DNA from 4 places in the Lysinibacillus sp. NPDC096382 genome. Region 3 is predicted to be linked to each of the others. Evidence: riboswitches for the same ligand, from Rfam matches in the RefSeq annotation. Region 3 holds a riboswitch; each other region holds the start of a gene.
The links. Region 3 has a riboswitch for S-adenosylmethionine ahead of ACIQZA_RS19835 (O-acetylhomoserine aminocarboxypropyltransferase/cysteine synthase family protein). Riboswitches for the same ligand answer to the same signal wherever they lie in the genome.

Region 1: linked by a shared signal. The riboswitch ahead of metA (homoserine O-acetyltransferase MetA) and the one ahead of ACIQZA_RS19835 (O-acetylhomoserine aminocarboxypropyltransferase/cysteine synthase family protein) in region 3 are both predicted to bind S-adenosylmethionine.
Region 2: linked by a shared signal. The riboswitch ahead of ACIQZA_RS10100 (cyclase family protein) and the one ahead of ACIQZA_RS19835 (O-acetylhomoserine aminocarboxypropyltransferase/cysteine synthase family protein) in region 3 are both predicted to bind S-adenosylmethionine.
Region 4: linked by a shared signal. The riboswitch ahead of ACIQZA_RS12880 (Na+/H+ antiporter NhaC family protein) and the one ahead of ACIQZA_RS19835 (O-acetylhomoserine aminocarboxypropyltransferase/cysteine synthase family protein) in region 3 are both predicted to bind S-adenosylmethionine.

What each region holds. Positions count from the first base shown of each region.
Region 1 covers NZ_JBIWFC010000002.1:106,508-114,468, reverse strand. Annotated here, with positions in the region: gene ACIQZA_RS04335 (endospore germination permease) at 1-494, shown strand, start outside; gene ACIQZA_RS04330 (GerAB/ArcD/ProY family transporter) at 1,366-2,979, shown strand; gene metA (homoserine O-acetyltransferase MetA) at 3,052-3,987, opposite strand; SAM riboswitch class I at 4,125-4,235, opposite strand; gene ACIQZA_RS04320 (nucleotide excision repair endonuclease) at 4,431-4,802, shown strand; gene ACIQZA_RS04315 (TrmB family transcriptional regulator) at 4,877-5,659, opposite strand; gene ACIQZA_RS04310 (TSUP family transporter) at 5,786-6,568, shown strand; gene panF (sodium/pantothenate symporter) at 6,984-7,961, opposite strand, start outside.
Region 2 covers NZ_JBIWFC010000005.1:162,081-170,041, forward strand. Annotated here, with positions in the region: gene ACIQZA_RS10090 (MFS transporter) at 1-151, shown strand, start outside; gene ACIQZA_RS10095 (YuzC family spore coat inner layer protein) at 421-831, shown strand; SAM riboswitch class I at 979-1,084, shown strand; gene ACIQZA_RS10100 (cyclase family protein) at 1,184-1,921, shown strand; gene ACIQZA_RS10105 (serine hydrolase domain-containing protein) at 2,444-3,871, opposite strand; gene gmtX (gamma-mobile-trio protein GmtX) at 4,223-4,870, opposite strand; gene ACIQZA_RS10115 (VPA1269 family protein) at 5,032-5,601, opposite strand; gene ACIQZA_RS10120 (hypothetical protein) at 5,602-6,147, opposite strand; gene gmtY (gamma-mobile-trio recombinase GmtY) at 6,148-7,635, opposite strand; gene ACIQZA_RS10130 (DedA family protein) at 7,891-7,961, opposite strand, start outside.
Region 3 covers NZ_JBIWFC010000017.1:76,288-84,248, forward strand. Annotated here, with positions in the region: gene ACIQZA_RS19825 (DASS family sodium-coupled anion symporter) at 1-610, opposite strand, end outside; gene ACIQZA_RS19830 (glycerol-3-phosphate acyltransferase) at 1,074-1,706, opposite strand; SAM riboswitch class I at 2,004-2,116, shown strand; gene ACIQZA_RS19835 (O-acetylhomoserine aminocarboxypropyltransferase/cysteine synthase family protein) at 2,234-3,535, shown strand; gene ACIQZA_RS19840 (hypothetical protein) at 3,890-4,276, shown strand; gene ACIQZA_RS19845 (homoserine dehydrogenase) at 5,243-6,229, shown strand; gene ACIQZA_RS19850 (MerR family transcriptional regulator) at 6,282-6,512, opposite strand; gene ACIQZA_RS19855 (response regulator transcription factor) at 7,146-7,838, shown strand; gene ACIQZA_RS19860 (hypothetical protein) at 7,816-7,961, shown strand, end outside.
Region 4 covers NZ_JBIWFC010000008.1:9,740-17,700, reverse strand. Annotated here, with positions in the region: gene ACIQZA_RS12910 (antibiotic biosynthesis monooxygenase family protein) at 83-391, shown strand; gene ACIQZA_RS12905 (hypothetical protein) at 650-838, shown strand; gene ACIQZA_RS12900 (PadR family transcriptional regulator) at 977-1,294, shown strand; gene ACIQZA_RS12895 (DUF2812 domain-containing protein) at 1,294-1,839, shown strand; gene ACIQZA_RS12890 (DUF3951 domain-containing protein) at 2,227-2,385, shown strand; gene ACIQZA_RS12885 (MFS transporter) at 2,778-3,983, shown strand; gene ACIQZA_RS12880 (Na+/H+ antiporter NhaC family protein) at 4,104-5,384, opposite strand; SAM riboswitch class I at 5,491-5,598, opposite strand; gene ACIQZA_RS12875 (hypothetical protein) at 5,836-6,183, opposite strand; gene crcB (fluoride efflux transporter CrcB) at 6,214-6,543, opposite strand; gene crcB (fluoride efflux transporter CrcB) at 6,540-6,902, opposite strand; gene ACIQZA_RS12860 (VOC family protein) at 7,714-7,961, opposite strand, start outside.

The sequences.
Region 1 (7,961 bases), on a different contig from region 3:
GTGATAGTAGCAGTAATGGCGGTAATGCTTCTCAAAATGAAAGTAGTAGTAATAACAATAATTCTATTCAAAGTGGTAGTAGCAACAATGGCGGTAATACTACACAAAATGAAAGTAGTAGTAATAACGATAATTCTACTCAGAGTGATAGTAGCAGTAATGGCGGTAATGCTTCTCAAAATGATAGTAATAGTAATAACAATAATTCTACTCAATGTGGTAGTAGCAGTAATGGCGGTAATGCTTCTCAAAATGATAGTAGTAGTAATAACAATAATTCTACTCAAAGTGGTAGTAGCAACAATGGCGGAAATGCTACACACGCTGAAAGTAGCAGTAATAACGTTAATTCTACTCAAAGTGATAGTAGCAACAATAGCGAAAATCCCTCACCGAGCACAAGTGATAACGCTTCAAGCAATAATACACAGAATGATAGCGATACCGGCAATACTCCAAATAGTGATAAAAATAAAGATTCTCCAAAAAATTAATAACATAGTGGCATAAAAAATGATGAACCTGATCGTTTCATGGTCATCATTTTTTCTTTACACTTCTATTGAAAATTAATTAATTATGTCTCGGTATAGTTCCGTGACATCCGCCGGAGGCTTTAACTTCTTTGAGCGGATATCTTTTGTACCGAAAGCGTAGCGACAGGTACAGGTGTTTGGACACCAGCTGAAAGAAGTTATATGAATTCAATTCCAACCTTTGTTTATCTTCTCTCAAAATTGTACATTATATAGTTATGTAAATCTTGAGGAGGAATGGAAATGTCTATTTCTATAATTGCTGATGCTATAGTTCTCTTTCTCAAAATTTGAAAAACACACTAGGGAATAACAATGACCTTATCATACGAGAAATGACCATTGGAAAAGCTGAAAAGTATGCGTTATCGATCATCTATGTAAATAGCTTATCAAATACAGTTCGTGCTCTTCGTTTTCCATTATGATTTTAGCAGCTATAGTTGGATTGTTTGGTTTAATGTTTGTCCTTATGATCATCGCTTACGAACTTTTGTGTCCCATATTTAAGTCCATTCGGCCCATTAATTCTAAAGGATCAAAAAGACTGTTGTTCCCTCGTAGAGCTTTATTGACTCGACCACACTTAATTAGTCAAAAAAATACTGTCAGGGTCATTTTAATACGAAAAAAAGGAATCAAACGAATGATTCCAAAATTTAAATAATAAAGATTCGGTGCTACATTAAATATTGGGGTCTTATAAAGGATCAAAATTCCAAGCCCATTAGACTTGCTTACCTTTATTTTTTCACCAATTAAAGATTTAATTGTCTCCCTGACAAAATAATAAGGATCTTTATGTTAAGAGAAAAGGGGTAGCGTTCAAATGGAAAAAGAAATAATTAGCTCAAGACAATTTATGATCATTACCCTTCTCGCTTCAATTGGAACAGCCATTTTAATTAGCCCTGCTAGTGTAACAAGAGAAGCAAAACAAGATGCCTGGATTGCCGCGATTATTAGTGTCGTTTTAAGTTTACTTTTAATAAAGCTTTTCATTACTGTAGGAAAACGGACACCTACCCTTACATTTGTAGAAGCTAATGAAAAGATATTAGGTCGCTTTTTCGGAAAAATAACTTCGATTGGTTTTATTATTCTATCCTTACTTTCTGCCGGTGAATTATTATATTTCATTGGCATTTTCATGAAAACAGAAGTTTTGCCAGAAACACCTACAATGGCCTTTGCGTTTCTGTTCAGTATTATCATTATTTATGCTGCATTTTTAGGGATTGAAGTTTTTGCCCGTTCTGCAGAAATACTATTCCCATTTTTTATTTTAATTTTTATTTTATTCGTAGTTTGTATTTCACCATCTGTCCAGATGGAAAATCTACAGCCAATAATGGAGGCACCAGCAAAATCATTATTCATTAGTATGATTCGATTAATGAGTATTTTTTCATTCCCACTTGTCATATTATTAATGATTTTTCCTTCTACTGTTAACGTCCATAAATCAGCACAAAAAGGTTTTTACATTGGCACAATTCTTGGAGGGATTGTCTTAATTGCTATCATCACACTAGCTATCCTTGTCCTAGGTCCGGCAAATACTGCTTCTAGGACATTTCCTAGCTATTCATTAGCCCAAAGAATTTCAATCGGGAATTTTTTACAACGTATTGAAGTGATTATGGCAGCCATGTGGTTAATATCAATTTATATTAAAACTTTTATGTTTTTTTACGCTGGGGTCATCGGCATCGCACAAATATGTAAAATTAAAAATCATCGACCGCTCATTTTTCCATTCGGAATGATTATCCTTGGACTTTCACAAATTATTCATCCTAGTATCATTCATTCAGATATTTACAATAGAGAAACCTGGCCTATTTTTTCTTTTATTTTCGCAATCTTATTACCATTAGTTTTATTACTTGTCGCGAAAATTCGCAAAATTAACGGTAATCAAGGAAATAATACAAAAAGTAATTGTAGTACACAGAATGAAAGCGGTAGTAATAACGGAAATGCTTCTCAAAATGAAAGTAGTAGTAATAACAATAATTCTACTCAAAGTGATGGTAATAGCAATGACGGAAATGCTTCTCAAAATGAAAGTAATAGTAATAACGATAATTCTACTCAAAGTGATGGTAATAGCAATGCCGGGAATGCTTCTCAAAGTGCAAGTAGTAGTAATAATGATAATTCTACTCAAAGTGATGGTAATAGCAATGCCGGGAATGCTTCTCAAAGTGCAAGTAGTAGTAATAATGATAATTCTACTCAAAGTGATAGTAATAGCAATGCCGGAAATACTACTCAAAATGAAAGTAGTAATAATAACGAAGATTCTATTCAAAGTGCAAGTAGTAGCAATAGCGAAAATCCTTCGCAGAGTGTTAGTAGCAGCGATACTACACAGAATGATAGCGATACCGGCAATACGCCAAACAGTGATAAAAATAAAAATTCATCAGAAAATTAACAGTATAAAGGCATAAAAAAATGATGACCCTATCATATCAAGGTCATCATTTTTAATTGCTATTAAATGGCATTAAATATGATATTCAATTTGATCGACGAAATCCCATTCGTATGGTGTTTCTTGGTAAACATAGTAGTTCAACCAGTTTGAGAATAATAAATGTGTATGGGCACGCCACGTATTAATCGGTTCATTTGCAGGATTATCATGTGGGAAGTAATTCACTGGTACCTCAATATCTAATCCTTTCGCAACATCTCGACTATACTCATCAGCTAAAGTCGTTGCATCATATTCAAGATGGCCCGTAATCATAATGTTTTTATTATCCTTAGATTGCACAATAAAAACACCAGCATCTTCAGAATAAGATAGTAATCGTAAATCAGGATGGCTTAGTACTTCATCAATTGATACGGATGTATATCGTGAATGTGGTGCAGTAAATGAATCACTAAAGCCACGTACTAAATCCACTGTTAAATCCGTAATAACATGGGAATATACACCTGAGCATTTAGCAGGAAGTCCAATTTTACCGATACCGTAATGATGGTATAACGCCGCCTGTGCACCCCAACATATATGTAAAATCGATGTTACGTTTGTCTTAGACCAATCCATAATTTCTGAAATTTCCTGCCAGTAGTTCACTTCTTCAAATTCCATTTTTTCTACTGGTGCACCTGTAATGATCATACCATCATAACGGCGATGACGGATTTGATTGAAGGTCGTGTAAAATAACTGTAAATGTGATTTACTGACATTTTTCGATTCATGCGTAGCTGTATTTAAAAATGTAATATTCACTTGTAACGGTGTATTCCCCAATAAACGAAGTAATTGCAGCTCTGTTTTTTCTTTTTCTGGCATTAAGTTCAAAATTAATATATTTAACGGACGAATTTGTTGCGTTTTCGCTCGGTCCTCTTCCATAACGAAGATTTTTTCCTCACGTAAATGTTCTCCAGCTGGTAAGTTTTTCGGAATATTAATTGGCATCTTGCATTCCCCTCTCTTTTATTTCTTTTGTTACATCAATGCACAGGCCCTGCGCAAAGCTCAAATATCAAACGATGAAATTAAAAAATCCCCCTCATTCCATATGAGATAGAATGAGAAGGATTTTTCCACGTTCACTCTTATCTCTCAAAGGATAAATCCTTTGCTGGAATTAGCACCTTTCTAACTTTCGTTAGAGGTTGCTGAAGCGTCATCGGGCCAAATCCCTCAACTTCTCATGATAAGATTATTTAATTAAAAAGAATTGTAACATGAACAATTAAGAATATCAATAATACATAGAATATTTTGTTATTAATCATGCATGTCATTATGTAATTTGTTTAACACTAAACTTGAATGTTTACATTCATTATTTGATGGTAAACATGCTGTACTTATGTTAACATATACCTTTAGTAACAGAGAGGAACGTGAATAGTTTGATTAAAATTGATTTTCCAAAACCAGATTTAGTAATCCGCCAACGCGAACAAGATTTAAAGCCAGGAGATGTACCAATCACACCATACCATGGTTTTATCGACTTCCATAAAATCACTCGTGAAAACGGTGGTATTTTCTTATTCTACAATGAAGAAAACGAACTATTATTTGTAGGTAAAGCACGTAAAATTCGTCAACGTATTAAAAAGCATTTTGAGGACAATGTGTCACCGATGAAAAATCATCGTGATGAAATTTTCAAAATTGAAGTGTATGAAGTGGAAGATCCAATGGAACGTGAAATTTATGAAACGTACGCGATCAATTCATTCCGCGCTAAATACAATGTTGATAAAGTATTTTATTAATATTTAACGAAAAAAAAGAATCTGCTTGCCCTCTGTAATGTACATGACGGCTTGCAGATTCTTTTTCAATACTTTTATTCTAAGAAAAATGCTTTACGTTCTTTAGTAATCCATTCCTCAAGCTCCGTATCATCGCGCTTTAAAAGGCGATTAATAAGCACGTCATGCCATACATAATCCTCTAATAAATAGATATGAACAGGATCATTGGTAATAAAAGCCGTTTCCTGATTTGCCGGAGAGTGACCATAAATCATCTCTTGACCATCTACAGACAAAATAAACCAATGAGGTGTAGACGCATTCCTCGTATAGGGAGTGATACGGTGTTGGTCAATGGAAGCTAAATGGTCCTCCACATACAAGGTAATTCCCTGAACAGGTACATGCTTCGCTACCTCATGTAAATCTTCCCGCAATTCTTCATACATATCTTCCCACATTGATAATATGACTTTTTTCTCCGCTTTTTTTAATAATGACTGACAATAATTGAAGATTGCCTCTTTTCCTTTTAACGTGACAACTTTATGCTCCGCTTCCTGCTCTTTTACTTCTAATTTTTCTAATCGATCACTAATCGACGTAAAATTAGATTGCCAACGTTGCTGAATTTGCTGTAAAAACACAGCGACAGGAATGGAAGAGTATGTCGTTTGATCTGCCGTTTCTTCTTTCAGTACTAACCCTTTTTCAACAAGTACATCAAGTATATCGTATATTCTTGCACGAGGGATACCGGAGTTTTTACTTACTTGATAGGCACTAACATGACTATTTTGTACGAGTGCAGTATAGGCCTTTGCTTCATATTCTGTGAATCCCAGCTCTTTCAATTGGGCGATTAATTCAACCATTCGATCCCTCCATTACCTCTATTATAAGTTAAGGCTATGAAGATACGCCAACGAAAAAAATTAGTCTTTACAGCCCTGTGAAATTTAGTTACTATTTCAGTAGTAACTATCAAAAGAGGTGTAAACATGCTATTTGAAGTAGATGTAAATGTAGTCATATTATTAATATCTTTTGGATTTTTAGCCGCCTTTGTGGATGCAGTCGTTGGAGGTGGTGGCTTAATTGCGTTACCTGCCCTTATGTTTGCTGGTTTAAATCCAGCAGCGGCAGTAGCCACTAATAAACTTGCCGGCACCATGGGTTCTTTAACATCAACCCTTTCTTTTTATCGATCTGGTCAGCTAGAAATTCGTTCGGTTATTAAATACTTTCCCCTAGCCTTTGTGGGATCACTTTTTGGTGCATGGACAGTTCATTTAATTAATCCTGAATTACTAAAACCACTTATGCTCATAATGCTTGCTGCTGTTGCAGTCTATACAATCTTTAAAAAAGATTGGGGTTCTGTAGCTGCAGTCAAAAATTTAAAGTTTACGCACTTAGTCCTATTCATGCTGTTGTTATTTACAATTGGGTTTTATGATGGGTTTCTTGGTCCAGGAACTGGCTCATTTTTAATCTTTAGCTTTTTATTAGTCGGCTTCGATTTCTTAAAGGCAGCAGGAAACGCGAAATTTTTAAACTTAGCAAGTAATTTTGCCGGCCTTTTAATGTTCGCCTACTTAGGTCAGATTCATTATGTCTATGGTTTACTAATGGGTATCGCTCAAATTGCCGGTGCATTTGTAGGCTCACGTATGGCGATTAAAAAAGGTAGCGGCTTTGTCCGCGTATTATTTATTATCGTAACGATTACTTTGTTAACTAAAAATGCTTATGATTACATAAAAAACGCCGTAGATATCTAGCTCTACGGTGTCTTAACTTGTCGACAATCTTTGGCGTTCTGTTTCTTTAATTTGAAGAGGCTTTTTGTCATTTCGGAGGGTCTATCGGCGATTTTCGGGATTCTATTCGTCGCTCAGGAGAGGCTTTCCGTCACTTTGAACTTTCTATCCATCCAGAAATTCTATCCACGATTTTGGAGGTTCTATCAACGACTCGGTGATTCTATCCATCATTTGGAGGAGCTATTCGTCGCTCTGAAAAGGCTTTCCGTCACTTCGAACTTTCTATCCATCAATTCAGAGATTCTATCCGCGATTTCGAATGTTCTATCCACGATTTTGGACAGTCTATCCATCATTACGAACATTCTATCCATCGCTTATTGTCTGCAATATAAAACGCCGTAGATATTTTATCACTACGGCGTTTTCTAATTTAAATATACAACTTTTCATTTTTAAATTTATGACTTGTTAATAAGCTAACAATAATAAATATCACTAAGGAAGCGACGATTGGAATTGTCACGGTATGCATACCAAAGACAGAAGGATAAAAACGATCAATGATTATATAAAGGATCATACCCGAAATCATTGACGCTATAGCACCATACTTATTGGCTTTTTTCCAATATAGTCCTAATACGACGGTCCAAATAAAGACTGCCTCAAGTCCGCCAAAAGCGAATAAATTTAGCCATACTAATAAATCTGGTGGATTTAGTGCAAAAACGACAACGGCTAAACCGATCACTGTCGTAACAATAAAACTTGCACGCTTAATTTCCGTATCATTCGCTGTAGGTTTTATATAATTTAAGTAAATATCTTTCACTACTGTGGAGCTTACAAGCATAAGTAACGCGTTGACTGTAGACATCGTTGCTGCCATCGGTGCTGCTAAAACAATGCCAGCTAAAAATGGTGGTAAAACTTTTAATGTTAGCATTGGCATAACTTTATCACCAATTTCAATACCCGGTATCACTGGTCGTGCAAAAACACCGATTAGATGCATCCCAAACATTATTGTCCCAATGGCAATAGTGCCAATGATAATAGCTAAATGCATACTTTTAGAATCTTTATAGCTCATAGCACGAACTGCGATTTGTGGAAGTCCCACAACTCCAACACCAATCAAAATCCAAAATGTAGATACGTATAATGGCGTTAACTCACCTTCTGCTCCAAATGGAGACACAAGATTCGGATTCTCAGCGACAAGTGAGGCCATAATATTATCGATTCCTCCACCAGCGATGATTGTCCCAATTAATAAAATAATGGTTCCGATAACCATAATAGAGCCTTGCACCGTATCCGTTAGTGCAACAGCACGGAAGCCCCCAATAATCACATACACTAATACCGAAATCGCAAATATAAAGAGTGCAGTTGTATAGTTTAA
Region 2 (7,961 bases), on a different contig from region 3:
TAACATTGGTATTTTTCTAGGATCATACATTGGAGGAATTATTGTTAGCCACCAATCATTAGCTCATACTCCTATATATGGATTCGGTATGGTGATGATTGCCGCAGTTACTACCTTCCTATCGTTACACTTCGATAGAAATAAACAATAGATTTCTCTAGAATAACATTAATGAAAGGAAGCCTTAACCATACATAAGGCTTCCTTCTTGTTTTTATCCCATTTTAAGGAAATTATCGTCAAAATAGGCCTTGAAAAATTCTAATGCCGAGAACTGAGTCCCAAAAGAACCTGATATATACTCTTTTTCATTCCACTCGAGCCCATTTTGCTCATGATTTTCAAAGCATCAGCTGTTAACACCGAAAGTCTATATTGCACATAAGATACTGTATCAGCTATAGGATAGGAGGAATTTAGTTGTATTACAATCCTTATCCGTATTTTGTCTATCCTAATTATTATCCGGCATGGGTAATGGCAAATCAACCAACAATTCAACACCCTTCCAGCCATCTAGCAATGCCGACAACCCCAATGAATAGAAGTCCATTTCCAATCGTCAATACAAAGAAATTAAAGACTTCCGCGAATCGGATCAAGGTTATTATGCAGCAAGCACAGTTACTTACGGATAAAATTGATGAATCCGAGCAATTTGCACATGATCTTATGAACGCAGCACAACAATCAAATAAAACCGAAGTTGAAAAGTTAATTTCCTCAACAGGCATTACTGTAAAATTCGAAACTACCTATACACCAGATGGATTTCGTATAACATTTACTGAAAGTAGCTGTTGTAAGCTAACACTAATTTTAGGTTGGTGAAGAGTTGGCCCTTTGAAGAGGGCCTCTTTCTTTTACCTTTAGCATCATTATGAATTTTAACCTTGTATCCCCATCAAACTTGTAAACTATAAAAAAATATGCTAAAGTGTTTGTAAACATTATTTCTGAAAATTCTTATATCGCATTTTCTTATCAAGAGAGACGGAGGGATTGGCCCTATGAAGTCTCAGCAACCAGCCTATAGGTATGGTGCTAATTCCAATTGGCAAAATTCTGCCTTGAAAGATGAGAAGACTTACTTCAGTTGCTTTGCACGAGAGTCCTCTTCTTCAAGGAGGACTCTTTTTTTATTGTTGCATTCAAAAAAATTAAAAGAAAGCAGGGAAATAGTATGGCAAACGAACTTTTACAAGCAATTCAACTATTGAAATCAAAAAAATGGGTAGACTTAACGCATACATTTGGTCCAAATTCTCCACATTTCTTTATGTTTGATGATGCTAAATTTGAAACATTATTTTCACATGATGATGGTTTCTTTGCACAGCAATTCACTTTCCCAGGGCAATACGGAACACATATCGACCCACCTATCCATTTTGTGCGAGATACACGCTATCTAGATGAATTGGAGCTAAAAGAACTAGTACTACCACTAATCGTTATTGATAAATCGAAGGAAGCCGACGTAAATAACGACTACACGTTAAGTGTTCAAGATATTCTTGACTTTGAAGCTGAAAATGGGGAAATTGAAGCAGGTACCTTTGTTGCGTTCCGTACCGATTGGAGTAAACGTTGGCCAGATAAAGAATCTTTCAGCAACAAAGACGCTGATGGCAATAATCATATTCCTGGCTGGGGATTAGAAGCGTTACAATTTTTATTCAACGAACGACAAGTAAGTGCTATTGGCCACGAAACTTTTGACACGGATTCAGCAGCAGATTTCCGTAGAAATGGAAAATTAGACGGCGAATATTTTGTGCTAGAGCAAGATACTTACCAAATTGAGCTTATGAAAAATTTAGATAAGCTACCTCCAAAAGGCGCTGCTATATTCAATATCGTGCCAAAGCCTGAAAAAGCATCTGGATTCCCTGTCCGTTCATTTGCAATATTACCGTAATATAGCAAAAGGTCTGATTCAAGTACGCTTAATATAGGGTAAATAGTATAATAAAATAAAACTAGACCTTATATTTAGAGGATTTGAGTTTGATTATATATAATAAAACTTTATAATCAAACTTTTATTTGTATATAAAAATACATCCATTAAATCTTTATTGAGATAATGGATGTATTTTTTATTGTGGTCTTTTAATAAAGATAGATAATTTTCTTATTCCACAATCGGGCCAGATTGTTGAATAACAGTCTTTTTAAGAAATGTTACCTAACGACGCTTGTGCAAAAATAATATTGTTGTTTAATTTACAATAAAGTCATTTAAAAAATAATATAGTTGTTTAAAAATCCTTATTCCGAACGAACAAGTTAGTGGAAGTAATAGTAATTAGGTTTGGCTGGGAAAATTGTCGATGATATTAAAAAAGACACCGAAGTGTCTTATGTTTTTCAAATTAAGCATACCGATAAATTGAAATTTAATTACTTAACATTTTGCTTATCTTGGGAGCAATGTATTTTATCGGTGAGTGTATACAAACCATGTAATGCTTGCTGTTAATAATGCTGACGAAATCAAAGCTGTAAGAACACTATATGTTCGCCAAATAAGTATCGTTGACCAATCTAAAGCACAGCACAGTATACCCAGGGCAATCGTAGCGATCAGGAAAATAATTGTTACGATTATTCTCTTTTTTGTCATTGGCTGCCGCTCATTCGTTTTCCTTCTGCGTAATCCTAAGAGAAATAACAAAACGGCCAATAGGCAAAGAATAATTGTGATAGACGACAAAGTGATATCCAAAAGCTGTGTGCCGCTTATTTCATATGACTGAGTTAGATTGCCGTCTAATATATCTTTAACTTTTAGTACCAGGTTTATATTGGTATTTGCACCGTTGCTCAGCAAGCAGACGGCTGTTCGTTCATTTAGCAGTATGGCTACTTCGGTTCTGAAATTTGGATTGCCCCCAGTGTGTTCTATAATCGTTTGGTCGGCGTTTACCGACCAGCCTGCCGCATAATGCATATCGTTGACAGCCGAAACAGACATATCACCCCTATGTGATTTTTCGATAACCGTGTGAAATATTTCGGGTATGTCCTGCACAATACCCATCTGTATACCCATCCAACGCGCCATATCTTTTGTATTAGAAATGATGTAGCCTGCGGGTTTATTCCCCGCATAATCCGGAGCTTTAAATGGAGTTGTCATAAAAAAGGAAGTACGGTAGCCCTGTGCCAACTGTCCAGTGGCTTGAGCATCTTCTTTATAAGCATACGTCTGGTGAAGACCTAACGGCTGAAATACCTGTTCCCTCATAAAGTCTTCATAGCTTTGTCGCGACACAATCTCAATAACCAAACCCAATACGTCATAATTAACGGTTCCATAGTTATACTGTTCACCGGGAGGGAACGCCAATTCAGCATCTACGAGCATTTCCACAGTCTTTTGCAACATATCCGGTGTATTGCCTTGTGGAATATTTTGAGTATGCCTAATATTTGTTAGACCACTGGTATGGTGAAGAAAGTTATTTAGTGTAAGGCTTTGCATATCAACAGGTTTCCCTTGATACTTTAACGTAAACCAAGGTAAATATTTTTGGACAGGGTCAGTCATTGAGAGCAGCCCTTGTTCTTCCAACAGCATAATACCCATACCGGTAAAAGCTTTACTGACCGAAGCTAACTCATAGAGTGTATTTTCACTTGCAGACAACCCCTTTTCACGGTCTGCATACCCTGAAGAAAAGTAGAACACTTCATCATCAGCAAGTATTGAGATTGACATTCCCGGCACACCTGATATACGAGAGGCATCATCTAGCAACGCTTGTATTGCCGCAGATTTCGAATCTGACAACGCATAACTTTGTGTTGCGAATCCTGAGAATAATATAAATATCGTTAATACAAAAACAATAATCTTTTTCATAAACTCTCCTTTTCGAAAAATTATAAGAGAATAATATAAATAACCTACTTTTACAACTACTAAACTAATTTTAATTTATCTTTCTATTCACCTATATAATATCAAGTAATTGTGAAGAGTTACACTTAACGAATAGAGCGTTAGTTCAATAAGAAAAACGATCTTCAACAATCGGGCGCGATTATGAAGTACCGCTGTAGAAAATGATCAAACTTTTTTATAATAGGCAAACTAAAAAATGCTAAAGAAGCATCCATTTTGATTAATCTTTTTTCAAAATGATGCTTCTTATTAATCTTAGTGTAAGGATTTACGAGGTGTTTTTGTTCAAACTTTATTTTAAAGCTACTTTTATATTCCATTAAGAATTTTTTGTATGGCAGTTACATATCCAGCCTTATATATCTGAATCCCGTCTTCTTTAACTCTGCCATAATTATCGGTAGTCCATCCCTGATGGCTCATAAATTCGTTTGATATGGCATTTCTAAGAGCATCTATTTCGGTATCTGTCAGATTATAAGAAGGCTCGACTATAACGACATCCTTATTTTTGCTTAGATCGTTTATAGGACGCATATCAATCGTAAAGGTTGTTTGTTCTTTAAGCAAAGAGTTTTCTCTTTTGAGCTTTTTATTCTCTGCCATAAGCATACCAACCAATGCCTTTGTTGTTGGTTCGGAGATACTTGCTAAGATATCATCGTTTACGGTTGTTCTCTTTTCTTTTTTAGGCTTTTTAGTGGTAGTTTTATAGTATTCAGCCCACTGGCTTATCAAAACTCTGTAATCCTCGGCATTTTTGTTTCTAAGTGCCTGTTCACTTGGACCGCCATCATCTGCTATCAGTCTAGCTATAGTGCCAATAGAAAAATCTTTTATGTCAAACTCGGACTGTTTTTTACAGGCGTTATGTATGAGTTCTAATGTTTTCTTTTTCCTTGTAGAAGCGTTCTCGTAAAGCTTTGAGAACAGTTCATCTGGTTGCATTTCCATCATATATCCTCCAATGCTTAGATTATTCTTAATCAATAGTAGAACTATCTATATTGGTAATAAATTACTGTTTAAAGTCACAGATTTAAGTTCATCAACAAACTCATTCTCAAACCCGATTTCTTCAAGTTTCTTCCGCCCGATTGCATAAGGAATAGCATCTTTTAAACACCTCTTTCGAAAGGATTTTTTTCTGTACCCTGACTTAAATGTGAATCATTCTTGATCCACTCTCCAGCCACATTTCGAATAGACTGCACATACTTATAAGTATCCATTTCTCCACTGTCAAGCATACGCACCTGATAAGTTCTTAAAGGTAGAAGGAGCTTTGTCAAAAGCGACACAGTAGTCCCCGGAAACCACATCTCATATACTTCTTCAGAAAGTCCCTTTTTTCTCTGTTCATACTTGGAAGTTTTTCTGAATTTGTAAACACAGTCTGGGTCATTTTTATCAATAACAGACTCATCAACAATGAACCAATCACCGCCTGTATTTGAATCACCTACACTTTGTGCAAATTTCAAGTCTTTAAAACAGGTTGCATTTGGAGGGCAGAGTATATTACGAAGGTCTTTTATGTACCTATAAGGCAGAACATTCTTATCAGATTCATTACGTTGCGATGATTTTACATAGTCTGGTAAGTATTTTGTTAGAGGATTTTTAAATTCTGCTGGAATAAGTTTGTTTCCTAAATCATCTTCAACTGAAAACTTTTCCTCAATAATCTAGTCAACAAATTCAACAATCTTTTTTGCTTCTGCTAAAGCGTAGGATCGTGATTTTCTTTCTGCAAAAATAATCTCGTAAAAATCTGGGGTGTCATATTCTTTTGAAATGAACTCCTGTACAGACCTAGTGATGTTATAGGGAATAACATATTTTTTAAAGAAGCTGCTTGATAGAGCTGAAAGTGTTACGGATTTGCTTCTTACAACTGTTTTTATCCATTCCGTGGCATATTCATTCCATTGCTGTAAATTAGAATCATATTCTAAAAGCCATTCGAAATCTTCACTAGTAGACGTTCCTTGTTGCCTTAATTCAATTTCTCTTTTTATAGCTTTTTCCTTTAACTGTTCAAGCATCAGATTTTCTTTTGGCGATAATGTATTATCACCAAAAGCTCCGTTTTTAATGAAATCTCGGAGCCATATAATAACAGTAGAATTTTTAACACCATATTCTCGCTGAATATCCTTTGCTGATTTACCGTTGCAAAGTTCTTCAATCATTTTATACTTAAAATCATTCTCATAGCTTATTCTTCCCATTTATTTTCTCCTATATCTGTATCTGTTCTGCTGTTTAGTTTCTTCATTCATCCATTCATCAATTTCAGTCTGCATTGGAAGTACACAACCATTATCCAAAGAAGCAGTGGCATTATTTAGTGAAGTTGTAACATCTGCAACTGTTGGCTCTGTGTATACTTTCTGAGAATCTATAGATTTATGGTGCATAGCAATTTGTATGATGCGTTCAGGTATTTTGGCATTTTTAAGTCTTTGACCATATGCGTGTCTATGTCCGTGTGGAGTAGTTCCATCTTTTTTTCCGACTGTCAAATCAATCTTTTCAACTGCTTTTTCGTGAGACTCCCTCTGAGTCCTAAGTGGCATCATTTCTCCTAGTGTTTTAGGAGAATGCGAGACAAAGGCAAATGGGTGAGTATCCTTAATGCCATCTCTTAACCTTTTTGCCATATACATTTTCCATACATACATAAAAATGTATCCCCATTCCTTTGAAAACCAGTAAATCTGCATATATTTATCTTTATCATTATCAAGCCTTGGCTCTTTCCACCCTGCAAATCGTTTGTCCTGACCAGAATACATGTTGCGTGGGAGTAAACCATATTTTAATAGCAGATAGCTTTCTCTGTCTGTAATATATTTACCAGTAGTAGGATTCTTGAAATCCTGTGGAGGTCTTCCTTCGCTTGGATGATAGATTCGTACCACAGCAAGATTAGAGTCTTCAGGATCAGGGAAGACGTCCTGTACCCATAGATGAAATACTTCACTATGTCTAAGTCCACCGCCGTGCATCAGGATAGTAATGGCAATATCACGCCAGTTATAACGGTCAACAAGGTCTAATTCATAGTTCTTTCTTGTATTTTTAAACCCTTCCCATAGGAGGTCATTTGTTTTATATTCGGGGAAGGCTTTTGTATCTCCTTTTGGTGAGTATGGACTTCTTCTTCTAACAGTATTACGAGCTAATTTTGCAGTTTCAGCGATTTTATGAACATCATTTAAATGCCCTAGAAATGAGTTGTGACTTTTGTTTATCTGTGCCATCCAGTTAAGTCGTTCTTCATATCTTGTGGCTTTTCTCCAAGGATTTAATTGAACAGCTCCATATTCTTCATATAACCAATCTGAAAAACCATTTAAGGCAGATAAAAGCATATTCGCTGTTTTAACTCTTTTTGGTAACCAATAAAGTCCCGATGGGTCTAACCCTTCTTCATTTATTGTTCCTGAATAAACAGACTCCGTAAATGTATCAAAGAATTCTTTTGGGGAAGTATAATAATCCTGATTAGCTTCCATATAATCAAGCAATAGTCCAACAGCTTGTACTAACTTCTTATGCCAACTTCTGCTTTTACTATGATTCTTTATTTGATATCTGTGTAATTGCTCAAAAAACATTGTCTTTCCATTATACTCAACTAGAAGAGTAGGAAAGTTTATGCTCCTGCCTGTATTATCCCTATATGTTTTTGAAGACACCTGAACACACCCCATATATATCCTCCCATACTAATATTTTGATTATAATATTACTTATAATACCATAGATATTTATATATAACTGCAATAAAAAAGGTACTACATTATTAAAATGTAATACCTTTTAATGGTTTGATTATAAATATTTCACCATAGATAACTAAATATTGAATCAGACCTTTTATCAATTATGCCTCGGCATAATTACGTCCGGAATCGGCTCTGTGCTTAGGCCAGTGGATGTTGGACACCCGCTGAAAGAAGTTAAATTTATTTAGATGAATTCTTTCTTTTGAAAACAAAATAAATGATGAACATAATGATGATGAACAATACTATAG
Region 3 (7,961 bases):
AAATAGAGACAGCTTGCACAGAGGTAATGACAAGTAGAGCAGCAAGCCGACTATCACGTTGTAAACCAAATGCTGCTACCATTCCAAGTAGTATTGGCACAACTGCGCCTGCACGTGCAGTAGCAGAAGGGACAAAGAATGCGAGTGCAATAGATACTAAAATAGCACCGAATACAATGGCTTTCGTTTTTGTCCCTACGAGTGAAAGAATCCATAGCGCAAGTCTTTTATGTAAATTGGTAATCTGCATGGCTGCCGCTAGGAAAAGTGCTGCGGCTACTAGTGCTACTGCTGAATTACTAAATCCACTTAATGCTAATTTTAATGCATCTGAAGTGCCTAGCTCTCTCGTTGAATCTTCCATTGATGGAGCTAACCCTAATAAGATTGTAACGAGAGCAATAATCATAGCAGAGCTAACAGGGTAGGATACTGCCTCTGTAACCCAAAGGATGACCGCAAAAGCTAAAATAGCTAAAGCGCGTTGTCCGGCTACAGGTAAATCACCGTTGTTAGGTAAAAAAGTAATGATGATTAATGAAGCGAAGGCTAATCCAATCCAGAGTGGTTTCAAATTACGTTTTGGTTTTGCTTGTTCAGAAGTAGACATACCTTTTCATCCTTTCTTAAACATGACTGTAATTTTCACATCGGCTAGTAAAATGCTTTATTAAGAAAGTTAATTTGTCTATTTATTGTAAAAAAACTAGTATGTGAAATACTCTCTATTTATAGCGATAATGGGCAGTTGCGAGCAAATAGACGGTCATAGAAAAGACAAAAATATCCAAAAGATATTATTTTTGATTCATCACCAAAAGTTGTGGATGACTTTTGTTAAAACGTCTACTATGTAAATAGTTGATTGGAGTGGAGGCTGGGCGACTCCTAGGGGATCAGCGATAGAGGAACGAAGACTAAAAGCATCACATCCTGTGATAACGCCTTCGTGACCAACATCGTGTTGGCCCGAGACCCTGCAGCGCAGCGGATGTTTTCTGTGCGAAAGCGAAGCGGCAGCAACAAAGCACCCAGTCGGAACGGAAATCAACCACACGTTTTGGTGATGATCCTTATTTTTTCTTTTTGAATGCTGAAGTCACTTTAGGCTCAGTTCCTAGCAGCAATCGCTTAATATTTTCGATATGTAAAATGATGGCTATACCAAAAAGTAATAGGGCTATAATCGTTGGGACTGTTCCAGGAATCCATAAATATGTGGCTGTACAGAAAACGAGATAAAACTCAAGTACACCGACAATTAAATAGTTCGTTACGAAAGATAAAATAACAAATAAAATGAGTGCAAATAAGCCAATTGTCCAATCAATCGCAAGTAATATCCCTATGATTGAAGCAGTTCCTTTACCGCCATTGAAGCCCATATAAAATGGGAAATTATGACCTAGAATGACACCGGCAGCTACAATATACGTGAAGAACCAAACTTGTACTTCTGTTAATTGTGTTATATCTGCTAAATAGGCATGTGCACAGTTTATAGCTGCAACGCCTTTGCTGATATCGATCAGTGCAACTAATATGCCGTATTTCCAGCCAAGGGAAAGTGTTGCGTTAGAGGCACCTGCATTGCCATGACCAGTCTTTTTTAAATCTACCCCAGATAAAAACTGAGCAACTTTAGAGCCGTGAATACAGCCAATCAAATAACCAACAAGAAGAAAAATAATAACGGCTTTTATCATAAAAATTCTCCTTTCAAAATAAAATAGGCTCGTCACTAAAAGTTAGGAATGACGTTTGTTATAACATATGCCCTAAAGTTGATTGGAGTGGAGACTGGGCGCCCCTAGGAGAGCACATAGTCGGAACTGTAATCAACCCCACATTTTGGTGATAAAAACAATAAATATCAAAATAGTGTATGCGTTCGTATTACGTAAAAAAGCAGACGGAAGTTTCAGAAAAAATAAAATTTTAGTATTGACAGTGAAAAAGTCTATGTTTATACTGTGTAACAACGATGGAAATTGAATCTCATACTCTTATCAAGAGCGGCGGAGGGATAGGCCCTATGATGCCCGGCAACCAGTAAGTGATGAACTTGCTAAGGTGCTAATTCCTACAGATTCTTATTGGATCTGGCAGATAAGGGGAGGAAAACTTGCAGCCGCAACCCTCTTCTTAGCTGAAGAGGGTTTTTGTTTTCTACTAAAAAAATCCTCCTCATCTCCGGTACCATCGTAAAAAAATAACCATTTGGAGGTATACAATGACAAAATTTAAACCAGAAACATTGCTGTTACACGGTGGCCAAGAGCCAGACCCGGTAACAGGATCACGAACAGTACCGATATATCGCTCAACGGCTTTCGTTTTTAAAGACACTGCTCATGCGCAACGTCTTTTTGCCTTAGAGGAAGCCGGCAATATTTACACACGAATTACAAACCCAACTGTAGATGTTTTTGAAAAACGCGTCGCTTTATTAGAAGGCGGTACAGCAGCGGTAGCACTTTCATCTGGTGCAGCAGCTATCGCATTCTCCATTTTAAATCTTGTAGGGGCAGGCGATGAAATCGTTGCAGGTAGCTCTTTATACGGAGGTACTTATAATTTATTCGCCAACACACTACCAAACTACGGTATTAAAACGATTTTTGTAGACGAAACAAATCCAGAAAATTTCCGAGCAGCTATTACTGATAAAACAAAGGCCGTGTTCGCTGAAATTTACGGTAACCCAAGTTTAAAGGTACTAGATATTGAAGCAGTAGCAAATATAGCACATGAAAACGGCTTGCCATTAATTATTGATAGCACATTTGCTTCACCATATGGCTCTACACCAATTGACTACGGTGCAGATATTGTTGTTCATTCCGCAACAAAATGGATTGGTGGCCACGGAACAACGTTAGGTGGCGTTGTAGTAGATGCAGGGAAGTTCGATTGGACTCGTGGCCGTTTCCCAGGTTTTACTGAGCCAGATGCTTCTTATCACGGTTTACGTTATGGTATTGACACAGCAGAGGCAGCATTCGCCACAAAATTGCGTGTGCAATTACTACGCGACTTTGGTCCAACATTAAGTGCAGATGCAGCATTTAATTTATTACAAGGTTTAGAAACGCTTCATTTGCGTATTCCTAAACACAATGAAAATGCATTAGCGGTAGCTGAATATTTACGAAACCACCCATCTGTGGAATATGTAAATTACAACGGCTTAGAAGATTTCCCTACCTATAATTTAGCTAAAAAATATTTAAAAAATGGCTTCGGTTCAGTGCTTACATTTGGTATTAAAGGTGGACGTGAAGCAGGGCGTAAATTAATAGATAGTGTGAAATTATTCTCGCACGTAGCAAATGTAGGGGATGCGAAATCATTAATTATTCATCCAGCATCTACTACACATCAGCAACTATCTGCTGAAGAGCTAATCCAAACTGGCGTAACCGAGTCGCTCATTCGCTTATCCATCGGTTTAGAGGCAGTAGAGGACATCATTGAAGATTTAGAACAAGCTATTGAACAAGTAACAGCTTCACAACAAAAAGTAGAAGCTTAATAAATAAAGGACATTGGCTAATGTTGTAGCGTTTACGTATTTTCTCATTCGATAGGCCTCATTTGGTAATGCGTCAAACGTTGCTACATCATCCGCTCTCCTCATTTGGTGAAGAAGCTGAAAATTAATACCTAGTAATTTTATAAGTATTATTGATTTTCTTAATTCCTTGTTTTATACTAGGAAATAAGAAAAGTGTTCGAAGGGCTACCAACCTAGAACCAATGTTTTCAATTAATGCTTAAACTAATTTAGTTTCATAAGTGCTCCCCCACTTTTGAATAGATGAAGAGGAGTAGTTACTCAGCCAGTAGCTACTCTTTCTACAAAACTGATGATAAAGGAGTGTTTTAAATGGGAAATGTGTATAGTGCGCAAAACATTGCATCTTATCTTATTTATGAATTAAATGAAGGTCATGTGTTTGTGAACAACATGTCCATTCAAAACATACTTGCGTCAGTTGAACGTAAATGGCAAGAGAACTTTGGACATTCTGCTTTTAATGAAATGGTCTATGTCAAAGAGGAAGGCTATACAGTAAAAGAAGTTTTCGAAGCTTATGAAAGCTATGGAGCAAATCATATTCCTCTTCCTGCGACAGAGTATTATTTAAAATACGGTACATTCCAATTAGTTGAACGTACGTATGCAATACCAAATTATACGTGGGAGGAAATAGGATTAGTTCAACAAGCTTTAACACAATATCGTTATAAATTGCTAGCCAACGCTAGTTAATTATCCCTCATATTTTTGGCTCATTCTCTGCTGCTACAGGGAATGAGCTTTTTAAATTAGACGATGAAAATATACAGAAAAAATTTTTATTAATATATTTCAAAAGAACAATTTTTATGAATGTCTTTACATACATATATATAATAGAAGAAAGGCATTTGTTTTTTAACTTCTTTCAGCAAATATATTTGTAATGGAAGTGCAGTTACAGAAGTCTCTCACATTTATAGTTGGTGAGATTAATACGTAGTTAAGTTTCTTTTCAGCGGGTTTGCAAACATCTGTACCTGTCGCTACGCTTTCGGTACAAAAGACATGCGCTGAAATAAAGGAACTCAGTCTAAGAGCGCCACGTCCTGTGGCAATTTATCTGTGCGAAAGCGAAGCGACAGCAACACGGTTTTGTCTGTGCGAAAGCGAAGCGACAGCAACAACAACAACGACTGAGTGACCAACATCATATTGGCCTAAAGCCTCCGGTGGATGCCATGGAATCGGGAAGGAGTTTTTTGTGCAAGCACAAAGCCGATTCCGGACACAATTATGCCGAGGCACAATTGATAAAGAAAAGTCAATAATTGTTCCATCATTATAGATTCGAGTGAAAAATCATATAATAAAAGGGATGAGAACGATTTCTTTTGCACGTCTACAGAAAACAAATGTCCATCCTAGAAAGATTTTTCTTGTGCAATGTAAGTATTTACGTTACAATTTTCTTTAAGTTGAATTTTGAATTATTTGAATTTGTGTGTGTTTCAAAGGTTTTTTAGCTTCATTCAGAATATTTTTTGTAGCGAAGGTTAGATGACTTAACCTAAATATCTGTTTGAAAACGAAGTGTTGGAAACACGGCAAATTGACCTGCTTTGTAAAGTCGGCGCACAATTCAAAATATGTCCGAATTAAGCTGAGACGAAATAAATTTAATGAAACTGCGGAATGTAAGTTGGAGGGAATACAACAATGGCAACTATAAAGGCAGCTATATTAGGATTTGGAACGGTAGGTCAAGGAATTTACCATATATTAAACGAAAAGCGTGAAGAGCTTAAAAATAAATTAGGAATTGAGCTAGAAGTAGCAAAAATTTTAGTTACAGATACTAGCCGTGAACGTGTACCAGGCACAGCGCATTTAATGACAACTAGTATGGATGAAGTCTTAGCAGAACCAGGTATGCAGGTTGTTTTTGAGGCGATTGTCAATGAGGAGCCAGCATTTACTTATTTAAAGCGCGCTGTGGAACATAAATGTCATGTCATCACCGCTAACAAAGTAATGTTTGCAAAACGAGGCTTGGAGCTACAGGATCTTGCAAAAGCAAACGGTGTTTTTGTAGGCTTTGAGGCAACGACTGCTGGCGGTGTACCAGTTATTAAAACGATGAAAAACATTTTGCTTGTCAATGATGTTAGTCGTATTCAGGGTGTTTTAAATGGGACATCCAACTATATTTTAACGAAAATGCGTTCACAAGGCTGGTCGTTCGAAACTGCACTAAAAGAAGCGCAAAATTTAGGCTATGCAGAGGCAGATCCTTATAATGATATTTCAGGACAGGATGCCTTTAAAAAATTAATGATTTTAAGTGCTTTGGCATTTGGAGAACAACCAGACTGGGCTGACGTCGAAGTAGTAGGTATTGATAGTATTTCAGCAGAACAAGTAAAAGAAGCATGTGAAAAAGGCTTGCGTTACCGCCACGTTGCTGAGGTTGAGAAACTAGCAGATGGTAAAGTGGTTGCAAAGGTTGGCCCGCAATTAGTTGATAAAGAACATCCACTTTATCCAGTTGATGATGTCAATAATGCTGTGGCATTAGATACTAATTATATTGGCACATTGACGCTAGTTGGACCTGGGGCAGGCATGTATCCAACAGCTAGTGTAATGGTTGAGGATTATGCGGAAATTATCGGTAAGCGAGCTGGATTTGTCGTAACAATATAATAGAAGCCTATCATTCAACAATGTTCTACTTGTTTGAATGATAGGCATTTTTTTAATCCTCATCTTTAACATCGATATCCTCTGGAATAGGTGTATTCCGCCAAATCTCTATTTCCTCTTTAATACGATCTAACTGCTCAAAATAAGTGCTAAATTGCCCGCTATTAATTAGTATTTGGTCTCCGTCGTATACTGAACGAATACGGCCCTCGTAAACTAGGCGAAGTACTTGATCCTCTGGCATACCAAGTTCGATGGCTGTTTCTTCAATTGTTTTATACATAAATTTCGCTCCTTTTATTGTTTTTATTATAACCTCCATTTAATAGAAAGCCTACTATGGGTTAATAAATGAAAGAAAAAGGAAAATGGTAATTGTTTGATTTTGGATAAATCTGTATTATTAATGTTAATGAGTTGTGACGGTTAAGGGGGCAATAATGATGATTAGCTATTACCATTTTGCAATGTAAAATGAGCTGTCTGAAATGTTCAAGGAAATGGACATTTTCGCTGCGTTATTCAAGGTCTTTTTTTCTCATCAATTCGTCTTACAGGTGTAGCTATTGGAACCATTGTAACGTTTGGTAGCTCTCTCCTGTCTTTTGTGATGCTTTAGAATGTAAACTTTGGAAATTTTGCGACAAAGATGTGGGGAACATCAACTATGTTAACAATGGGGAAGGGGCTATCCTGGGGGAATTAGACTAGCCTACTCCTTGGGGATTAGCGATGGGGAACGAAGCGAAGGCTAAAACCATCACGTCCTGTGATAACGGCGAACATCCTTTTGTGAATTCCTTTTCGATTCCGTGACACCCGCCAAAGTTAAAACCTTAAGAAATTCTTCATTTTTATACTAACCGGTTTTTAAGATTTAAAAGGTACACTATTAATTGAGAGCGAGGTGTATATCATGACGAAACTAACAGTTCTTGTAACAGACGATGATCAAGATATTCGTGATGGTATTGAAATCTATTTAAAGAATGAAGGCTACAATGTCATTAAAGCTGCTGACGGCTTAGAGGCACTCGGAAAATTAGAAAACAATGAAGTACATTTAATTATTTTAGATATTATGATGCCAAATATGGATGGAATTACAGCAACATTTAAAATTAGAGAAGAGCGCAATATTCCAATTATTATGCTTAGTGCAAAGGCGGAGGATGGCGACAAAATTCATGGCTTGTCTGTAGGCGCTGATGATTACGTCACAAAGCCTTTTCATCCGCTAGAGTTGTTGGCTCGAGTGAAATCTCAGCTGCGACGTTATGTACAACTTGGGACGTACAATGAGGGAGCAGCAAAGGTGGAAATCGACGGACTTGTATTAGATGAAGATGCAAAGGAAGTCATTTTAGAAGGTGAGCCTGTTCGATTAACACCAATCGAATATAAGATTACGGAATTATTAATGAAAAATGTAGGGCGTGTATTTTCGATAAGAGAGATTTATGAGCGTGTGTGGAATGAGGAAGCTTACAATGCAGAAAATATTGTGGCTGTACACATTCGAAAAATACGTGAAAAAATCGAAGCAGATCCGAAAAATCCACGCTATTTAAAGGTGGTGTGGGGCGTTGGCTATAAAATGGAAAAATAAAATAGAGCAGTATGTTACAATTGCAGGGTTTGTAGCAGGGGTTATTGGACTAATTTATTTCGGTGTGTATGCCTATCAAATAGTAACTTCACGCTCTTCGGGGATGTTACAATTACTTGAGAA
Region 4 (7,961 bases), on a different contig from region 3:
TCCTTTCTGTACTCCATATTTCGATTTTCGTATAAGTATTTATCGTTTACAATAATACATAAAAAGGTGGTAGTAAATAGCTATGAAAACATATTATGCCGTAATTTTCACATCACAAAGAACAGACGAGGATGGAGAAGGCTATGCCAAGATGGCAGAAATGATGGATAAACTAGCACAAAAACAGCCCGGTTTTCTCCGTGTAGAAAGTGCCAGAAATGCAGAAGGGAAAGGCATTACAGTATCCTATTGGGAATCACTAGAGGCAATTCAGGCATGGAAAGACAATTCAAAACATCTAGTAGCACAGCAATTCGGAAAAGAAAAATGGTACATGCAGTACAATGTGGAAATTTGTACAGTCATAAAAGATTATTCTTACATAATGTAATTAAATCGAACGCCATGTCCTATGGCAATTTATCCGTAGCGAAAGAAAGGCGACAGCTATATTGTTTTTTGCGCGTCAGCGGCAGATGTTTTAGAGGTTCGAAAATTTAGTAGCAATGTATTAGCTGAACCTGCCATACAAGTATACAAGAATTTAGATTCAGCTGTATTAGATGTTGATCTGCAACAACAAACAGCCATTGTATCTTATCGACAAACGAAGCGAGAAAGTGCAGATAATATCGTATTATCATATGATATGAAAAACCATCGCATTATTTGGGAAGAAAATATAGGTGTTGTTAACGCTGAGCAAAAAAATCCGGGTGTTCGTACATTAGAGAACTACTATGCGATTCAAACAGGAGATGAGCTTTTGTTGTTAAATAAGGACACGAAAACAGAAATGTTCAGATATCAGCTACGTTGGAATCGCCCAATTCAGTGATAATTAAAGAGCGAAGAATTATTTATCCCCTCCAAGTAACGACTTGTGAGGGGATTTTTTATAGAGTTGCTCAATATATCATAAAATGTTATATTATTTAGTGATATATCGTTTTATGATATATTGGAGGTGTAGACAATGAAATCATTAGAGCAGTTAACTGATTCTGTTTTTTATATTATGGCTGCCTTAACGGAGCCTCGACATGGCTATGCGGTCATGAGTTTAATAGAGGAGACAACAAAGGGTACTTTCGTAGTTGGTCCTGCATCCCTTTATACAATTATTAAAAAACTATTAGCTGAACAACTTATTCAGCTACATGGTGATTCGGATTCTCGGAGAAAAGTCTATGTCTTAACGGATAAAGGTCGAGATATATTGCTTGAAGATATTGAAAGAAGAAAGGTCATGATTCAGTTGGCAGAGCAGGGACTACAAAGGGGGCAAAAATAATGCGAAATAAGAGATATATGGCATCATATGGGTTAGCTTTTTCTGAGGAGCGCGATATGAAAAAATTAAGCGAAGAAGCGGCAAAAGGTTGGCATTTAAAAAGATTTCGATGTGCTGGCTATGGTCTAGAGAAGGGTGAACCACAAGACGTCATTTTTAGTATTGATTATCGTAAATTACCGAAGAGTGAAGAAGAGGAGTATTTTGAGCTATTTGCTTACGGTGGCTGGACACATGTTTGTTCTAGTACTGATATGCATATTTTTAAGGCAGCACCAGAAACTACACCCATTTATAGTGACGCTGAGTCTTCTATTGATAAATTAGCACGTCTTGCAAAGCCTGTAAACCTAGCAGCATCTATTGCTCTTGCTATAACGATGGTTTTGTGGGTAATTATGACATTTACCACTGGAACAATTCAACATATTGCGGACCAAGGATTTATATATTCCTTTGTTTTTACTGTTCCTGCAGTAATGACTTCTGGTGGAGTTTACTATCATATGTGGAAAAACCTACGATTAAAATCCAAGCATATATAAAGAACGAACAGCTGAAGCTTATCAGCTGTTTTTTCATGTTGTTGAAAATTAGTATGTCAATGAAATACAAAATGGGGGGTGATTTCCGTTGCAACTAGGGTGTTCGATGAGCCGCTTGGTCCAACATGATGTTTTATGTGCGAGATCGTAGTGCTACGAACACTAAATCACAGGTAAAATTTACTTAATGTCGAAGTAATATATGTAGAACATTAGAATATAGATAGCTAATTGCTTTTAAAATTTAAGATCATTATATTTACAAACTAGGCATGTCCAATATTTGATGACAATATAATAGTACAGTTGCCTACATTAATTGGTAATACACTTGCAAAGTAGAAAAACCATAACTTACTACTCGTTGAGAAAGGATAGGATGATGGAATGAATATTGGGAATAGCATAGCGCTTATTGTAAGTCTGATTTTTTCAAGCATTTTGGTTCGGGCAATATATCGCGTTTTTGTGAAAAAGAAAGTACCTACTATGGCGTATACACCATTTGATAATGCCATGGATGGTGGAAGTAAACATGACAATTAAGTGAGTGGTGGTTACAAACATCAAACAGTAGGGGTGCAGGCTTCATATAACTAATAGTATAAAATATGAGAATCTACTATTATTTCAATATGAGATAATAGTAGATTATTTTTCTTTTATCGATAATAAGATTTGTGAAGGAATTTTATCCTGTATTTGGTATTATTTATTCAAGGGATAGTCAATAATTTTGTGTAAATGACAATCTACCCTTTTTTTATAGATCAAAGAATGATTTTGTTTTGGGAAGGTTAACTCTTCCATTTTCGCTTTGCGTAACTTAACTTCGCTCGTGACTGATTGAAACAGTTACTTTATATGAACTCGCAGAAGATTATTATTCTAAATAATTTGTAAAAGCATACTATTCGGATTTATTTTGGGGGGATATTATGATTCATGGTTCTTGGAGAGCATTGGTATGGATTGGATTATCAGAATTATTTGCATTAAGCTTGTGGTTTAGTGCATCTGTGATTGCACCCGAATTAATTGAAATTTGGAACCTTAGCTCCAATTCAGAAGCTTGGCTTTCAGCTGCTATTCCTATTGGCTTTGTAATAGGATCATTGTTTAGTTCCTATTTTGGGGTAGCGGACCGCTTTAATTCCCGAAAGATTTTTGCGATTTCAGTTTTTCTAGGCGCAATATTAAATGTCTTACTAATTCTAGTCCATTACGCTTTTTTAGGTATTCTACTTAGAATTTTAACTGGAATAACTCTTGCCGGTGTCTATCCAATAGCAGTGAAAATTTTATCACAATGGTTTCCACAAAAACGTGGGTTTGCAATCGGAGTCTTAATAGCTGCATTAACATTAGGATCATCATTACCACATTTTGTAGTTATGTTTTTCTCTTCGTTAAATTGGAAACTCGTGATAATTAGTACTTCAGGATTGGCTTTATTATCGGCTATAATAGTTACTTATATTTTAGAAGATGCACCGATTGTACCCAATAAATCGCCTTTCTCTTTAAAATTAATAAAAAAAGTTGTTTTGAATAAACCGGTAATGCTTGCGAACTACGGTTATTTCGGGCATATGTGGGAATTGTATGCGATGTGGACATGGCTTCCAGCTTTTTTGACAGCTAGTTTTTTAACTTATTCACCAGAAATTCCTCATTGGTTTATTGCATTATCCTCCTTTATTTCAATAGGAATTGCTGGAGGGATTGGTTGTGTGATAGGAGGACTAATCTCGGATAAAATCGGAAGAGCCAATTTAACGATTATTTCTATGTTTATTAGTGCTATCTGTTCGCTAGTAATAGGTTTTACATTTGGGCAGTATATTTGGTTAACGTTAATAATCTCCATGATTTGGGGGATGTCTATCATATCTGATTCCGCCCAATTTTCTGCTGCAGTTTCAGAAATAGCCGATGTTGATTATGTAGGTACAGCCCTTACTTTTCAAATGTGTATTGGTTTCTTACTTACTATATTTTCAATAAACCTAATCCCGATTATACAGAGGATCATAGGTTGGGAGTGGGTCTTTACAATATTAGCGATTGGACCTATTCTTGGAATTGGATTTATGGTCAAATATAGACGTTACGAAGTACTAATGAGAAAGTGTAATTTGTAACTTTTAGGTATTATCTCTATCACAAAAAAATGAATAGCCTCAAAAAAATCCAATTGTTTTGATTATTTCAAAACAATTGGAATAATTTAGTGGTAAATCAATGTTTTTTAAGTATGAAGCTTAGGCTTTCTTTCCTTTCGGGTATCCGATGAGGATAGCGATGGTTCCGCAAATTCCTATAAGAACTGGATAGAAAGAGTATTGTAACATGCTCACTGGTGAAATTCCGGCTACACTTGCGGCTGCCAGGAATTGGGCTCCGTATGGTAGAAGGCCTTGAATCGTACAGGAGAAAATATCTAATATACTTGCGGACTTTCTTGGCTCAATCTCATACTGTTCAGCAATATTTTTTGCAAGCGGACCAGCAATTAAAATAGCAATCGTGTTATTGGCCGTCGATAAATTAGTTAGGCCTACAAGACCGGCAATACCAAATTCAGCACCTTTTTTCGATTTAATTCTTTTTGTTGCAAGGTGAAGTAGAAAATCAATCCCTCCGTTAAACTTTATAACCTCCACCATTCCAGCTATTAATATCGCAAGGAATGCCATTTCATACATGCCTGACATTCCTTCGCCGATCTTTTGAAAAAGGCTCATTAAATGATAGCTGCCATCCGCTAAGCCAACAGCCCCGGCGAGAACAATCCCAGATGCCAGAACAAGGAAAACATTCATTCCAGCTAACGCTAAAATAATGACCAAAACATAGGGAACAATTTTTACCCAACTATAGCTTAAATGCTCCACTTGTGCAGTTTCACCCATTGTAATGAACCCTAAAATAAGGCTCGTTACAATAGCTGCCGGCAACACAATCCAAAAATTCACCTTAAATTTATCCTTCATTTGTGCACCTTGTGAACGAACGGCAGTAATGGTTGTATCTGAAATAAAAGATAAATTATCGCCAAACATTGAACCGCCAACAATTGCTGCCATTACTAAAGCTATGGAAAGCTCGATATGCTCGCTTATGCCAACTCCAATTGGCGCTAGCGCAACAATCGTCCCCACCGATGTACCCATTGATAGGGAAATAAAGCAGGCAATGATGAATAAGCCTACGACAAGCAGATTTGGCGGAACGACCGATAAAGCAAAGTTTACAGTGGAATCCACTGCCCCCATGCCTTTTGCTACCGCTGAAAAGGCCCCAGCCAAAAGAAAAATAACAACCATCAGCATGACATTTAAATTTCCTGCGCCTTTGCAAAAAATATCAACCTTTTGCGCAAACGATTCTTTTCGATTCATCGCTAAAGCGACAGCGCCTGAAATGGAAATGGCTACAATAACAGGGAAGGCGTAAAAATCACCTGTAATAACCCCTGAACCAATAAATAAAATCAAAAAAACAACAAATGGGATCAGCGCCCATGGATTCTCTTTCTTCATGTCTACCTCCAAAAATAAAATTGGACACGTCTTTTGTCCATTCTTTTTACGAAAAAAGGCCTCTTCTTGTATCAACAAGAAGAGGCCTTATATCTATAAAACACTCCTCTTATCTATCAAGCCTTTGCCTGCTGGATTTGGCACAGTAACTTAAATCATAAGTTCCGCTGCCGAGATTTCATCGGGCCAGTCCCTCCATCTCTCTTGATAAGAAGCAAATATATTATTTTTTTTCACAATAATAAATATTATAATAAAAAGTCGATATTTGCAACATATTTTTAATCAAGCTTGATTAAAAGCTATATTAATTAAGGAGATTGAACAAGTAAGAGGATAGGAAAGTGTGAATTTTTGGTGCCGCTATTGAAGGCTTTAATAGTCTAACGCAGCACAATTTGATTTAACAACTAAAAAGGGAAAAAGAAGGCGCCCTTAAAAGTAGGGGCGCCTAAAACATTTGTGGTAAAAATTCCGTCATAAAGCGTTGATTTTTACGTAGCCATATTTTTAAAATCATACGATGTGTTAGGAGGCGTTGTCTTTTTTGTGGTCTAGCCTTTGCCTCTATTAAACTTTGTAGTAGAGTACATGTTTCTGTTGCAAATGCTTGAGGGTCAACTAGGACGTCAAGCTTATAATCAATTAATTGTACCGCCTGTACCTTTGCAAGTAATTGTGCAAAGCGTGTATTCATTTCTGGAAAGTTTTCTTCTAGTTCTAGGTCGATTAAACTATATAGTGTTTGTTCAATGTCAGCTTCGAGTGCTTGTAATTGTTTAATGGATGGCTGTGTCAAAAAATCACCTCTAGTTTTTTAAAAATGCGGCTACACAAGGTAAAAGCCAAGAGCAGCGAAAAGTAAACCGAATAAAACGGTAATGCCTATATAAACAATCGCTTGTCTCCATTTTTGCTGCTCTAAGAGCGTCAAACATTCAAAACCGAATGTCGAAAAAGTCGTATAGGCTCCTAAAAAACCAATCCCTATAAAATGCCAAATCCAATCACTTGGATGTAGCGCAAATAAAAAGCCAAGCGCAAAAGACCCCGTTATATTAATAAAAAATGTTGCCCATGGGTATGTATGGACAATCAATTTTCCTAGATAAAATCGTGTTAGTGCACCCAAAAATCCACCGATGCCAATAATTATCATACGATGCGCCCCTTTGCTAGTTTAAATCCTAGCCATGCACAAGCTAAACCGCCAAAAACACTTGCTAAAATATAAAGAACGGCTTGGAGCCATTTACTATCCTGCAAAAGTAATAGTGTTTCTAAAGAAAATGTCGAAAAGGTTGTAAAGGCACCAAAAAAGCCAGTACCAATTCCTATAATAACAGGCGTTCGCTTTGTAAACGTAGTAAATAGCCACGCTAAACAAAAGCAGCCAATTAAGTTCATACAAAGTGTCGCAAATGGAAAACCACCGTTATTTGAAAGTGCTAGACCAAGGCTATATCGACAGATGGCACCCAAAAATCCGCCAATTCCAACAGCTAAAAATGATTTCAAAGTAAAGACTCCTTACTAAAATGTCTATATTAAAAAGTGTATCATGTGAACACCATTTTAGATATTTTTCTATAGATATATAGAAAATATCACCGTTTTACGATTTTTATTTTTCCTTCCAAAATACTTCGTAGTTAATGTCCATGTCCATATATCATAACAAAATTTTAGTTCTAAATAAGAAACTCTTTAGTATTTCAAACACTATTACAACGTTCAATTGAAATCCGACAACGGTTAATCCGTTGACAGAAAACCCGCTAACGGAAAAAAACAATTATACAAAAATAATAATAACGATAGAGCTGATGCCTTGAAAAGCGCACAGTAAAGTTCAAAACAATAAACGATGTTTCAGTTTGGCGTTCGTGTCTCTTCTATTCAACTTTCACCGATGGATGTTGGCGTAGCAAAGATGGATTTTGGAAAGCAGGGGACAGTCTCCGTGTTTACTATTCTTTAATTTTATTGGGAGGATGGGCGATAAATTAACGTTAGGTGATAAGTTAAAAATGTAGGGTGATAAATTAAAGTTAAGCGATAAATTTAAAAATTTGGGTGATAAATCTAAAAATTGTTCCGATCAATTGCTGGAAGCCCCTTTCGAACTAGATTTGTTTGTTTAGGGTCTTCTAGAATTGAAAAATTTGTATTTAACACAGTAATCGATTGTCAAATTGTGAGAAATCAAGGATACTACTCACCGTTTTTTGAACTTGATTCTTTTTTACTACTCTGCCAGCTACTTAACACAAGTAGTGTAACAGGTAACGTGTTTTTGCTGTTGCAAACATGTCATAATTTATTATTACTATAATTGACCTTTAACATTGTCAATGACAGTATCAAAGTCTTTATTGGAATCGACACTTTCCGTTATTGTAAAAACATATCCATCTGGATCTTCTAAAGTTAATTCTTTTGCATTCCATGGTTGAACTGTCGGTTTTTGAATGATATTTGTTTCATTTTCCAGTGCAGCTTGATAAATACTATGAATATCACTAGAAAATAAATTAATAATGACTGAGTCACAAGTGTTGACTTCTTCATCCTGTA